4 regions of the Aeromonas enterica genome follow, and region 3 is predicted to be linked to each of the others. Evidence: riboswitches for the same ligand, from Rfam matches in the RefSeq annotation. Region 3 holds a riboswitch; each other region holds the start of a gene.

The links. A riboswitch is a leader RNA that binds a small molecule or an ion and turns the genes downstream of it on or off. The one in region 3 is predicted to bind cyclic di-GMP.
Region 1: another riboswitch for cyclic di-GMP. It lies ahead of gbpA (N-acetylglucosamine-binding protein GbpA); the one in region 3 lies ahead of ACW5XD_RS00350 (glycosyl hydrolase family 18 protein).
Region 2: another riboswitch for cyclic di-GMP. It lies ahead of ACW5XD_RS09980 (glycosyl hydrolase family 18 protein); the one in region 3 lies ahead of ACW5XD_RS00350 (glycosyl hydrolase family 18 protein).
Region 4: another riboswitch for cyclic di-GMP. It lies ahead of lafK (lateral flagellar response regulator transcription factor LafK); the one in region 3 lies ahead of ACW5XD_RS00350 (glycosyl hydrolase family 18 protein).

Annotation. Positions count from the first base shown of each region.
Region 1 is NZ_JBSTYL010000003.1:156,775-159,980, reverse strand. Features, by position in the region: gene cbl (HTH-type transcriptional regulator Cbl) at 1-101, shown strand, start outside; gene gbpA (N-acetylglucosamine-binding protein GbpA) at 178-1,599, opposite strand; cyclic di-GMP riboswitch class I at 1,665-1,750, opposite strand; gene ACW5XD_RS04800 (methyl-accepting chemotaxis protein) at 2,016-3,206, opposite strand, start outside.
Region 2 is NZ_JBSTYL010000007.1:91,245-94,450, forward strand. Features, by position in the region: gene ACW5XD_RS09975 (hybrid sensor histidine kinase/response regulator) at 1-1,680, shown strand, start outside; cyclic di-GMP riboswitch class I at 1,855-1,942, shown strand; gene ACW5XD_RS09980 (glycosyl hydrolase family 18 protein) at 2,054-3,206, shown strand, end outside.
Region 3 is NZ_JBSTYL010000001.1:74,839-78,044, reverse strand. Features, by position in the region: gene ACW5XD_RS00350 (glycosyl hydrolase family 18 protein) at 1-1,333, opposite strand, end outside; cyclic di-GMP riboswitch class I at 1,450-1,535, opposite strand; gene ACW5XD_RS00345 (ExeM/NucH family extracellular endonuclease) at 1,832-3,206, shown strand, end outside.
Region 4 is NZ_JBSTYL010000008.1:45,126-48,331, reverse strand. Features, by position in the region: gene lfiE (lateral flagellar hook-basal body complex protein LfiE) at 1-81, opposite strand, end outside; gene lafK (lateral flagellar response regulator transcription factor LafK) at 93-1,469, opposite strand; cyclic di-GMP riboswitch class I at 1,609-1,696, opposite strand; gene lfhA (lateral flagellar biosynthesis protein LfhA) at 1,892-3,206, opposite strand, start outside.

The sequences.
Region 1 (3,206 bases), on a different contig from region 3:
TCGCCTGGCAGTTCATCCAGCTCTGCAACCCCGAGCTGGCGCTGGCAGACATTCAGGCCCGCGCCATGGGTGGCGAGCCCGCCCTCGACTTCCAGATCTGAGTCTGGTGACACCAACTAAAACGGGGAGCCAGTGGCTCCCCGTTTTAGTTATGGCGTTTCAACTTTTAGAACTGGCTCAGTTCAGCGCAATCCAGGCGTCTTGCCAATTGGTACCGACCCCGGGTTCATACTGGGTGGCACTGGCCGACCATTGGCTGCACCAGCCGCGGTAGGGGAAGGGCTTGCACTGGTAGATCTTGCCATTCTTGGGTTGCAGCACCCTGGTGCCATCCGTGTAGGACTTGAGTCCTTCCGGGAAGGTGAACTGGTAGTCACCACCGGACGGATCCTTGAGCATCAGATCCAGCGTCTGCTGCAGGGCTTCGCCACCGGCCTTCGGCTTGGCCTCGATCACCAGCTGGTGGTGGCCGGCGCTGAGCCCGGTGAGCGGCATGGTGAAGCTCTGGCTGCTGTCCTTGATGTCGGCAGAGGATTGGCCTTTAGCCACACCACCGTGGTCATACAGGGTGTTGGTGACGGTGAGATCCCCTTGCGCCGTGACGGTGAAGTCGAGGGTCAGTTTGCCGTTGTCGAGCAGGTACTCGCTCTCCAGACCGCTCACGCTGATGTCGTTGCCCACCGGCGGTTGCAGCTGTTCGAGCTGGATTTCGACCCGCTCCAGCGCGCTGCCTGCCTTGAGATAGACGGGGTTCTGGCCGTAGACGGGGTTGAACTGACCGTCGGCATTCTGCTGACCGGCGCGGATCTGGCTCTGCTCTGCATTGATCTTGCTGGCCAGGGCATGGGCCCAGTTGTTCTTCTGACCCTGCTCCGTGGTGGTGATGGTCAGCTCGGTCTGCAGATCGGGGCGCACGCCATTGGCGTCGAATACCAGGGTTCTGGCCTTGTCACCGGCCGCCAGATCGGTGGAAGGGTAGATGGTACCGCCCTGGCTCCAGCTCAGCGGTGGCTGGGTGCCGCCCTTGAAGTTGGCGTCGATCAGGTTGTAGAAGCTGTTGTTGGTGTCACCCACTTCCCACACACCCAGGATCAGCTGATAACCGGTGCGCTCTGGCAGTGTGCACTGATGAGTGACCTGCTTGGGCGGTTGTACCATGTTGCCATCCACCACGCAGAAGGGGGTGAGATCGAAGGCGGTGCGGGTCAGCGGCTGGTTCGGATTCCAGTCCTGTTTGGTGAGGTAGTAACGCCAGTTGCGAGTGACGTGGTTGGCGGTGAAGGTCCAGCTGATGGCGAAGGGGCCGGCCTGCACTTCCTTGCGGGCCCAGCGATCGCTGGTCTGGACGTTCAGCTCTCTCCAGCGGCTACTGCCAGCCGAGGCGATCTGGCCATCCTGGGGGCCGGTCTGCGGGAAGCCGGAGGGGCCTTCCACGCTCTGGGGTTCCCATTGCACCGCACCACACTGGCTATTGTCGCCCGTGTTGCACTGGTAGTTGCGGCTGGCCGGCTGGGTGATGTAGCCGTGAGCGAGCACGCTGCCGCTGGTCAGCAGCGCCAGCGCTGCGACGAGGTGATTGAGTTGGATTTTTGCTGCCATACATTCCTCTGTTCGACAGATATGGGCAGTCAGTTGGCTGGGGCGTTCCCCGATACACACTTGCGTGTGGCAACCCCGCTATCCTGGACGACGTGTCTTTAGACCGGAAGCTTTGCGTCCTGGCTTTTCAACCAGTTTGCCAAATGACTATATAAACGATCATGGTGTCGCGTTTGGCGACGACAGTATCATGACTATTTTTTCTTGAATAATTAAGTATAAATGTTTGCAGCTTGGCCTCATCGGAGTAGAGAAAACACTTAACGTAATGTTTTTAAATGTATATTTAATAATCTTGCTGTACGGAGTGCCGACAATTATGTCGATAAGATGCAAAAGTAAGGCATTTTTTATCAATGAAAAAATCCCCTGTCAGCCGGACTGGCAGGGGATTGCCTGCGACAGGGCAGGACGGATCAGTGGCGAGCGCGGGGACGTTCGGCCTGACGTGCCTGCTGATGCAGCGGTGCCAACCGCTGTTCCAGTTGCTGGTCGATGGCATTGCCGAGTTTGAACACCGCCAGTCGCTCGTCCAGGCTGCGGGAGAGGCCGGCCAGCAACTCGCTCTCCTGAGCCAGTTGCGAGGCGGACTGGGACATCTCCAGCGCCGAATCGTTGATGCCGCTGACGTTGCGGTTCATGTCCTCGGCCACCATGCTCTGCTGCTCGGCGGCGGTGGCTATCTGGGTCGCCATGTCGCTGACGTGCTGGATATGGTTGACGATGAGAGAGAGATCCTGCCCCGCCTTCTCCGACTGGCTGACGCTGCTCTCCGCCAGCTTGCGGCTGGCGTCCATGGCGCTGGCGGCGGTCACCGCCCGTTGCTGCAGCTGGGCTATGGTGCTCTGGATCTCCTCGGTGGACTGGCGGGTGCGGCTGGCCAGTTGACGCACCTCGTCGGCCACCACCGCAAACCCGCGTCCCTGCTCGCCGGCGCGTGCCGCCTCGATGGCGGCGTTGAGGGCCAGCAGATTGGTCTGCTCCGAGATGGCGCTGATGACGGCGGTCACCTCGCTTATCTGCATCACCCCCTCCTTGAGCTGATTGACCTGCAGTGTGGCCTGCTCCACCTCGGTGGCCAACGCCTGGATGCCATGCACGCTGGCATGCACGTCCCGGTTGCCAAGCCCGGCCTCGTTGGTAGCATCCTGGGTATCACGGGCGGTATTTTCCGCGTGGCCCGCCACATCCGAGATGGTCGCGCTCATCTCGTTCATGGCGGTGGCGAGCTGGGCCAGCTGATCCCGCTGGCTGTTGACCGCCTGGTTGGTCTGCTCGGCGGAGGCGGCGATGCGCAGGGCGGCATCCGCCACGTTGCGGGCACCCTGGCTTGCCTCCAGCAGGGCGCGACGAATGGCGTCGAGTCCCTGGTTGGTGCAGGTGGCGACGACCCCCAGCTCATCCTTGCCGTGTATCGGTATGCTGACTACCAGATCCCCGGCCGCTACCTGCTGCATGGCGCGCTTGATCTCGGCCAGCGGATTGACGATGGAGCGGCTGATGGCAAACCCCAGCAGCCCCATCAGCAGGATCACCAGCAGGGTGGCGCCCCCCATCAGCTGGTACTGGGACCAGATGGTGGCCTCGATGTCCTGCAGCAGCACCCC
Region 2 (3,206 bases), on a different contig from region 3:
AACATGCAGCTCGAAGAGATCGCCACCATAGTGGACGAGGCCTCAGACGTGTTTCGCTTCAACCGCGGCCTGCTGCAGGGGGCCATCGAACACATGGGGCAGGGGATCTCGGTGGTGGACCGGGAGCTCAAGCTGGTGGCCTGGAACCGGCGCTACATAGAGCTGTTTCACTACCCGCCCGGCCTCATCCAGATGGGGCGCGCCATCGAGGAGATCATCCGTTACAACGCCGAGCAGGGGCTGTGCGGTCCGGGCGATATCGAGGCCCATGTGGCGCGGCGGGTCGCCTTCATGCTGCGCGGCAGCCCCCACATCTCGGCGCGGGAGAGGCCCGATGGCCGGGTGATCGAGATGCAGGGCAACCCCATGCCGGCGGGCGGCTTCGTGATGACCTTTACTGACATCACCCCGTTTCGCGACGCCGAACGGGTGCTGCGCGAGGCCAACGAACATCTGGAGGCGCGGGTGGCCGAGCGTACCCACGAGCTCTCCGAGCTCAACCGCCAGCTGTTGCTGGTAAACCAGCAGGTGGAGCGAGCCAACCACTCCAAGAGCCGCTTCCTGGCGGCGGTGAGCCACGATCTGACCCAGCCCCTCAATGCGGCCAAGCTGTTTACCTCTTCTCTGCTGGAGATGCTGCCGCCCCGGGATGAGACGGCCCGCATCGCCCGTCACATCGACGATGCGCTGGGGGCGACCGAGGATCTCATCACGGATCTGCTCGACATCTCGCGGTTGGAGGCGGGCAAATTCAAGGCCAAGAAGCTGGATTTCGCCCTGCACGACGTGTTCGACAACCTCAAGGCGGAGTTCGGGGTGCTGGCGCAGGCAGGAGGGGTCCAGTTCTCAGTGGTGGAGAGCAGGCTCGCGGTCTACAGCGACGTGCGCCTGTTGCGGCGGGTGTTGCAAAACTTCCTCACCAATGCGTTTCGCTACAACCCGGGCGGCCGTGTGCTGCTCGGTTGCCGCCGGCTGGGGGACAAGGTGCGCATCGAGGTGTGGGACAACGGCCCCGGCATCCCGGCCGACAAGCAGGAGGCTATTTTCGACGAGTTCTCCCGCCTCGATCACTCCCGCACCGCCAAGGAGCAGGGGTTGGGGCTGGGGCTCGCCATTGCCCGCGGCATCGCTCTGGTGCTGGGCCACAACCTGACACTGCGCAGTTGGCCGGGGGCGGGATCCGTGTTTGCCATCACCCTCAACCTGGCGACCCGTCCTGTTGCAACGACGCAGGTGGCGGCTCCCGCACTGCGGGACAGCCAGCTGGAGGGGATCCGGGTGCTCTGCATCGACAACGAGAGCGACATTCTCATCGCCATGCACTCCCTGCTGGGGCGCTGGGGTTGCGAGGTCGTCTGTGCCCAGAGCCTGGTTCAGGCGGAGGATCTCATCGCTGGTGGCTTCCTGCCGCAGCTGGTGCTCTCCGATTACCACCTGGATGACGGCAAGACAGGCTTGCAGGCACTGCACATGCTGCGCCTCGCCCATGGCAACGACATCGGCGGCATCATCATCAGTGCGGATCGCAAGAGCGAGTTGCAGGCGCAGATCCGCGAGCACGGCTACGGCTACATCAGCAAGCCGGTCAAACCGCTCAAGTTACGAGCATTGATGAACAGCGTATTACGGCCAGCCAAACTTGATGATGATCACGAAACAAGTAATTCGTCTGATTTTTAATCTCGTCTCCTCAGACGGCAAGATCAGCACTTTCTGACGAGATAAGGTGCTTTTTCTTCTCGTTTGAGGCTTGTTTTCGGTAAAAAGCGGCTTGTTAATAGCCGATCCCGGGTTTGCCCTTCCTCCTTGCCCTCCCTTATAGTCAGGTCGCGATTATTTTTGTCGCAAATCAAGTTGTGCAAAAGGCAAACCGGACGAAAGTCCGGGACGCAAAGCTTCCGGTCTAAGGGTCAGCAGTACCTAAGACAGCGGGGCCACCACAGGTTGTTTCGTCCATGGGCCAAGCCATGGCGCGATGTTGTCTGCGTTACCTGTCAGGTTGGCGTTGCCTTTTTCGTTATTTATTCCAAGAACGAAATAAGGATATTCAACTATGTTAAGTCCAAAACCCTCCGTACTGGCGTTGTTGGTCGGGGGTCTGTGTGCCTCCTCCGCCTTCGCTGCCGCTCCCGGCAAACCCACCATAGGCTGGGGCGAAACCAAGTTCGCCATCGTCGAAGTGGATCAAGCCGCCACCGCCTACAACAAGCTGGTCAAGGTACACGCCGATGGCGCACCGGTCAGCGTGAGCTGGAACCTCTGGTCCGGGGATGTCGGCCAGACCGCCAAGGTGCTGCTCGATGGCAAGGAGGTGTGGTCAGGCGCAGCCTCCGCAGCCGGCACTGCCAACTTCAAGGTGACCAAGGGGGGCCGCTACCAGATGCAGGTGGCCCTGTGCAATGCCGATGGTTGCACCCTCTCGGACAAAAAAGAGATCCTGGTGGCCGACACCGACGGCAGCCACCTGGTGCCGCTCAAGGCGCCGCTGCAGGAGAACAACAAGCCTTACGCCAACAAGTCCGGCAAGGTGGTGGGGGCCTACTATGTGGAGTGGGGCGTCTATGGTCGCAAGTTCACCGTGGACAAGGTCCCGGCCCAGAACCTGACCCACATCCTCTACGGTTTTACTCCCATCTGCGGGGGCAACGGCATCAACGACAGCCTCAAAGAGATCTCCGGCAGTTTCGAGGCGCTGCAACGCTCCTGTGCCGGGCGTGAAGACTTCAAGGTCTCCATCCACGATCCCTGGGCCGCCATCCAGATGGGGCAGGGCAATCTCACCGCCTATGACGAGCCCTACAAGGGCAACTTCGGCAACCTGATGGCGCTCAAGAAGGCCTATCCGGACCTGAAAATTCTCCCCTCCATCGGTGGCTGGACCCTCTCGGACCCCTTCTTCTTCTTCGGTGACAAGGCCAAGCGTGACACCTTCGTCGCCTCGGTGAAGGAGTACCTGCAGACCTGGAAATTCTTCGACGGGGTGGATATCGACTGGGAATTCCCGGGCGGCCTGGGGGCCAACCCCAACCTGGGCAGCGCCTCCGATGGCGAGACTTATGTGCTGCTGATGAAGGAGTTGCGCGCCATGCTCGACGAGCTGAGCGCAGAGACGGGCCGCACTTACGAACTCACCTCCGCCATCAGCGCCGGCGGTGACAAGATTGCCAAGGTGGACTATCGCGCCGCCCAGCAATACATGAATCACA
Region 3 (3,206 bases):
CATCGAAACCGTACTGGCGAATGAAGCTCACCGCCGAGTCGGCAAAGGCGCTGATGCCGGCGGTATTGACCGAGCAGTCGCCCTTGGTGGTGGCGGTGTAGAAGCCGCGGGTATCGGCCCAGCCACCCACCGAGATCAGGGTCTTCACGTCCGGATACTGTTTCTTGTACTTCGACAGCAGGTTGAAGTGGCCCTGATAGGCGAATTCGGGATCCATTTCGGCGCCCGGCACCCCGTTCCAGGTCATCTTGGTGGCGGCATCGTCCACCTTGATCAGGTGGCTCTGCTCATCCACCGCCGCGAAGGCGTAGTTGATGTGGGTGATCTTGTCCCAGGGGATGTCGCTCACCAGGTAGGAAGGCAGACCGTTCTTGCCGGTACGCCAGGAGGTGAAGTAGCCGATGACGCGACGGGCGTGGTCATCCCCCATGCACTCGTAACCGTCCGGACGATAGATCTGGCGGATGTCGCAGGAGAGGTTGCCCCCTGTGGGCGGCAGGGCCGCTTCTTCCACCTGCACATCGACCTGGCTCGATTCGCCGATCTGGTTCTCCTTGTCGGTCGCCACCAGCTTGAGGCCGGCAGCCCCCTTGCTCTGGGGCGTCCAGCTCACCTGCCAGGGGGCGCTGACGTCTTCGCCCACCTTCTTGCCATCGACGAACAGCTCGACCTTGGCGACGTCGTTGTTGGCATCGGTGACATTGCCACTGACCGCCACGCTGCGACCCAGGGTCACCTTGGCACCGCTGGCCGGGCTGCTGATGCTCACCCTGGGTGCTTCTGGCGCGACCACGGCGTTGACACTGAAGCTGGCATCCGCCTCGCTCAGCAGCTTGCCATCCTTGTCCAGCCCACGAGATTTGAGTTGATGGGGGCCGACACCGGTAGCAACCCAGCTGGCCGACCAGGGGGATGCACTGCTCAAGGCGACCTGCTTGCCATCGACCAGATACTCGACCTTGACCAGGGCGCTGCTGTTGCCGCTCAGGGTCACAGCGAGCGCCACCGATGCGCCCTCGTTGAAAGCGCTACCAACGGTGGGCGAACTGATTGCCAGTCCGAGCGCCGGTGGTGGTACCTCGCCGCCATAGAGCTTCCAGGCATCGGCCCAGACCGCCCCCACGCCAGGCTCATAGTGATAGGGCGAGGCCCCGCACCAGCCGGAGTAGGGAAACTCTTTGCATTCGTAGAGGTTACCGACATTGCTGACGACATCGCCAGCCTTGTAGGCGGTGCCGGCCTGATAGGCGGGATAAGCGGCTTGTGCCCAGGCGGGCATGGCAGCCAGGGCCACCAGCATGGCAAGCCTGCTGGGCCTAAAGGTCTGTTGCATATTGTTATCTTCCTTGTTTTGTCTTGGCATTGGTCACTAGGACAAAGAACAATCGCAACCTGCGTGATGGGGGGCAGACAACTGGCAATGGACCTGCCACAGACTCCACCATCACCCCGGGAAGCCCCGCTATCTGGATCGACTGATCTGAAGACCGGAAGCATTGCGTCCCGGCCTCTCGGCCGGTTTGCCCTTTACCTGGGTTCCGTGAGGAACAAGCCGAGTATAGGAATCAACCAGCCGAGTCTCAATCTTCATTCTCGAAGAAAAATATGTGGATGCCAGCCAGATCACAGTTTCCCGTCTTGGTTGAATTAATGATTTTGTCATTAATTTCATACTGTTAGCCAAGTCAAAAAAACCGAGATTGCCCTCATTTGCATCCCCGTAATGTGCGTTGGCTCACTGGTATGACATGCCAGAAATGTGACAATGCGCGCCCTTGGCCGATGCGCCAAGGCTATGGAAACACTGGCAAAAAATAAAAAAGGAACCGTTATGAAAGGAACACGTACCCTGCTGTCGCTGGCCGTGGGGCTTGCGCTCGCGTCCCCGTCTCTCCATGCCGCCAGCTTCAGCTGCCCGGCTGACAGTGCCCTCACCCCCATCCCCGTCATTCAGGGCAGTGGCGACAAGAGTCCGCTCATTCCCAGCGACAAGTTCGAGAGCCCCCAGAGCGTCATGGTCAAGGCGGTGGTTTCCGCGCTTGGCGAGAGCCTCAACAAGGGCTTCTACCTGCAGGATGTGCAGGGCGATGGCAACCCCCAGACTTCGGACGGCATCTTCGTCTACCTCAACGACAAGAACTTCGCCAGCAAGTACCCGGACATCAAGCCGGGCGCCGAAGTCTGTCTGGAGGCCAAGGTCGAGGAGTACTACAACCACACCCAGCTCAAGCCGGTCGTTGACAGCGGCACCCCGCGCCTGCAAGTCCTCGCCCAGGGGACGGCCCCTGCCGCCGTGCCGCTGCGGGTACTGGAAAACGAGACCCTGGCCCGGGCACTGGAGCGTCACGAAGGGATGCGGGTACGACTGGATGCCGACAGCGCGCTCAAGATAAGCCGCAACTTCAGCTATGACTACGCCGCCAAACGCAACAACCTGGTGATCTCCCACCAGGCGCCGCTGATGAAGCCAACCCAGCTGCACAATGCAGGCAGCAAAGAGTCCAAGGCACTGGCCAAGGCCAATGCCAACAACCGGGTGTTCCTCGAATCCGACTTCAAGGCCGCCGACGGCAAGCTGCCCTGGCTGCCGGGCTGGGAGCCGGAACAGGGTTACCTGCGCATCGGCGATGCCCCGGTCAATCTGGATGCGCTGGTGAGTTACAGCTACAACGAATACCGGCTGATCGTGCCGCAGGATCAGGTGATCACCGCCGGCGATCTGCTGCGCACCAGCGACAACGATCGCCAGAGCGCCCCGGCCCGTGCCGATGGCACCGACCTGCGCATCGGCAGCTTCAACGTGCTCAACTACTTCACCAGCCACTCCAGCGTGGGCGGAGCACTAAACGTGCTGTGCAAGGATCAGGCAGATGCGGACAGCGCCAAGGGCTGCAACCGCGGAGCCAAGAATCTGGAGGACTTCCAGCTGCAGCGCACCAAGATAGTCAACGCCATCACGGAGATGGATGCCGACCTGCTCGGCCTGATGGAGATGGAGAACAACGGCTTCGACAGCCACTCCGCCATCAGTGATCTGGTGCAAAGCCTCAACGCCCAGCAGAAGGACGCCAGCAAGCAGTACGCCCTCGTGGCCCTGCCCAAGGCGCTGCTTGGCAACGAGCGCTTCTTCGGTGGCGACGCCATCATGGTGGCCATGATCTACCGACCCGCCAAGCTGACGCCACAGGGGGATGCCGGCGTCATCA
Region 4 (3,206 bases), on a different contig from region 3:
AGGGGTTTGGTTGGCGACTCGCTGCATCTCCTGCATCTGCTGCAAGAGCGTCACCTGTGATGACATCATTTCAATCTTCACTCGGTTATCCCTTAGTTTTGAAGCTGCTGCTCAATATCTATGCCCTGCTCACGCATGGCCGCCAGCTTGTATCTCAGTGCCCGGGTCGTCATACCAAGGGCCTCTGCCGTGCGGGTCCGATGGCCGCGAAAGCGGCGCAGGGTCTCTAGTACAAATTGAAATTCGGCATACCGACGCGTCTCGCTAAGCCCTTCCGGGGCGGAAAACGCTTCCGGTAACGCATTGTCGGATTCAATGGTGTAAGTGGGCAGCATCAAATCGACTGCTTGAATATGCAATCCGCGAGCCATGATTAATGAACGCTGCATGACGTTATCCAGCTCCCGGACATTGCCAGGCCAGCCATACGCCAACAGCTGCTGACGGGCGCTTTCACTCAGACGATAGCCTTGCTGAGGAGCATGTCGCTCGATGAAATATTCGGCCAATGGCAGTATGTCATCTGGGCGCTCCCGTAGCGCTGGCCAACTCATGGGAAGCACGTCGAGACGATAAAACAGATCTTCCCGAAACTGGCCCACGGCAACAAGCGTCCGTATATCTTTGTTGCTGGCAGCAATAATCCGGACATCCAGTGCGATGGTTTGGTGACTGCCGAGCCGCTCGACTTCCTTCTCTTGCAAAACACGCAGCAGCTTGGCCTGCAGCGACAATGGCAACTCAGAAATCTCATCAAGTAGCAACGTCCCACCCTGTGCCAGCTCAAATTTCCCCGGTTGTGTACCTGTCGCCCCGGTGAATGCCCCCTTGTTATGGCCAAATAAGATAGATTCGAGCATGGATTCAGGAATTGCAGCGCAGTTGATGGCGATAAAAGGTTTGCCGGCACGGTTGGACATGTCGTGGATATAGCGAGCCAGTCGCTCCTTACCCGTTCCCGACTCACCACCAATGAGGATGGTGGCAGACGTTTTGGCTGCACGACGAGCAAGTTGCAGTACCTGCAGGCTCATGGTAGAGGTAGCGATCAGATTGGGAATGGTTTGGCGCAGACGCAACGCCCCCTTCACCGCATCGAGCATTTGTTGATAGCCAAAGGGTTTGATGATGTAGTCAATCGCCCCCGCCCGCATGGCTTCTGCCGCAAGATAAGCCTGCTGTTCATTAACCAGAATAATGCAATCGACACCGCAGAATTCATGCACTAATTGAGGACCAGCCTCGGTCATGAGATCCATATCGAGCAAGACCAGAGCAACTGAGTTATTGGCGAGAATTAATTTAGACTTATTGATCGAATCAACACAGGAAACAGCGTACCCCTGCGCCAACAACCTCCCCTCAATATCATTTCCATTTGAAAACACTGGTCTAACCAATAACAAATGAGGTGCTGACTCAATACCAATCGATCTTGAGTTTTTCTTGATAGAAATATCCGAAAGCATATGAACCCGAACCCGTGATGGTGGACAAACCAATCAACAGAACTGATGTGTCAAAAATAAAAACGCACCATACAGAAAATGGCGCCTCTAACGGGCGTCTCATTTATACAAAGAATGGTATCAAGGCAGTAACAATAGCCTTGGTAACCCCGCTATCATTAGCATTGCTGCTATAAGACCGGAGGCTTTGCGTCCTGACTTTTCAGTTCAGTTTGCCTTTATCATGCGACTGTCCATAGTGGGACAAGACAACTCCACTTCTCCAGTGATAGCTGTGTGACACATGTGAATTGTTATATTTGTTATATGCTTTTAACATCTTGTGCGTCAAAAACCGTCACATCATAGCGGCTTCCAATGACAATTCAAGTAGATATGCGGAATATAACCTTCCCATCTGTTCACAACATGGCAGTTCAGTTTCAGCCCAGAGTCCCAATAACTTCCACCCTCAGATCTTCTGGTATTTCATTATAAGAAAGCACTTTGAGACCTTTTGAAAAGGAACGAGCATATCTTGCCATCAAGGGCCTGAGCTGAGGCATGACAACCAATACCGGAGCATGACCTTGCTGTTGCAACTGCTCTTTCACCAATGGCATATTTTGCTGCAACTGCGCCAGCAGCTGAGGATCAACCGGGAAGCTGTCCAGCTGAATTTTTCCCTGTTGCTGGGATTGGGTCATTGCAGCCAACAGCGTCTGCTCAAGACGATCCTCCAAGGTAAACGCGGCTAAAATATCGCGCGACCCAATCGCCTGTCTGATAATCTGGCGTTTCAAGGCACACCGGACATCGGACGCCAGCAAGACAGGATCCTTGGTCAGCTCGCTTGCATCCAGCAAGGTGGTGGCAATGGTTCGAATATCGGTGAGGCTGATCTGCTCCTTGAGCAACTGTCGGAAAACCCTCAGTTGCTGCATTTGAGTCAGCGCCAGATTAAGTTCTTCTGCCAGACGGGGTGACTGGGTAGCCAGATATTGGCCCAACTTGCCTACTTCATCATGGCCAAATAGAGAATCAAGCTGCTCTCTCAACAATTTGCTGGCATGAGTGGCGATAACTGTTGCGGAATCGACTACGGAATAACCCAGGTTCAAGGCCTTAGCCTTGTTCTCCGGCGAGATCCAGACTGCATTCATGCCATAGGCTGGATCCTGCGTCAGCTCACCATCCAGGGCACCATATGTCTCCCCGCTGCTAATCGCCATCAGTCGCTGACAGTCGACGTTACCAGCCGCAAGTGCCACACCGGACAACTTGATCCGGTATTGATCGGGTTGCAACTGCAAGTTGTCACGCACCCGGATCTCGGGCAGCAGGAAGCCATATTGCTCGGACAGGGTTTTGCGAATACCCCGTACCCGGGCAAGCAGTTCGGCTCCCTTGTCCGCTTCTGCCAAGGGCACCAGCCGATAGCCCAGCTCAATGGCGACCGCATCGACAGGAGGCAGGTCCTGCCACTCCAGTCCCTGTGGCTCGGACTGCACCATCTGGCGCGTCAGCTCCTGGGCTGCATCGAGATCAGGATCATTGACCCGACGCTTGCTGACACTCCAACCTGCCCATGCCAGCACGGCGGCAAAGCTGAGAAAAGCCAGCATGGGCATACCTGGCACCAGACCCAGGATCAACATGATGGCAGCGGCGGTGTAGATAACCCGCGGCGATGCCAGGATCTGCTGACCCACTTGATCCGACATCTCGCCTTCATCGCTGACCCGAGTCACTATGATG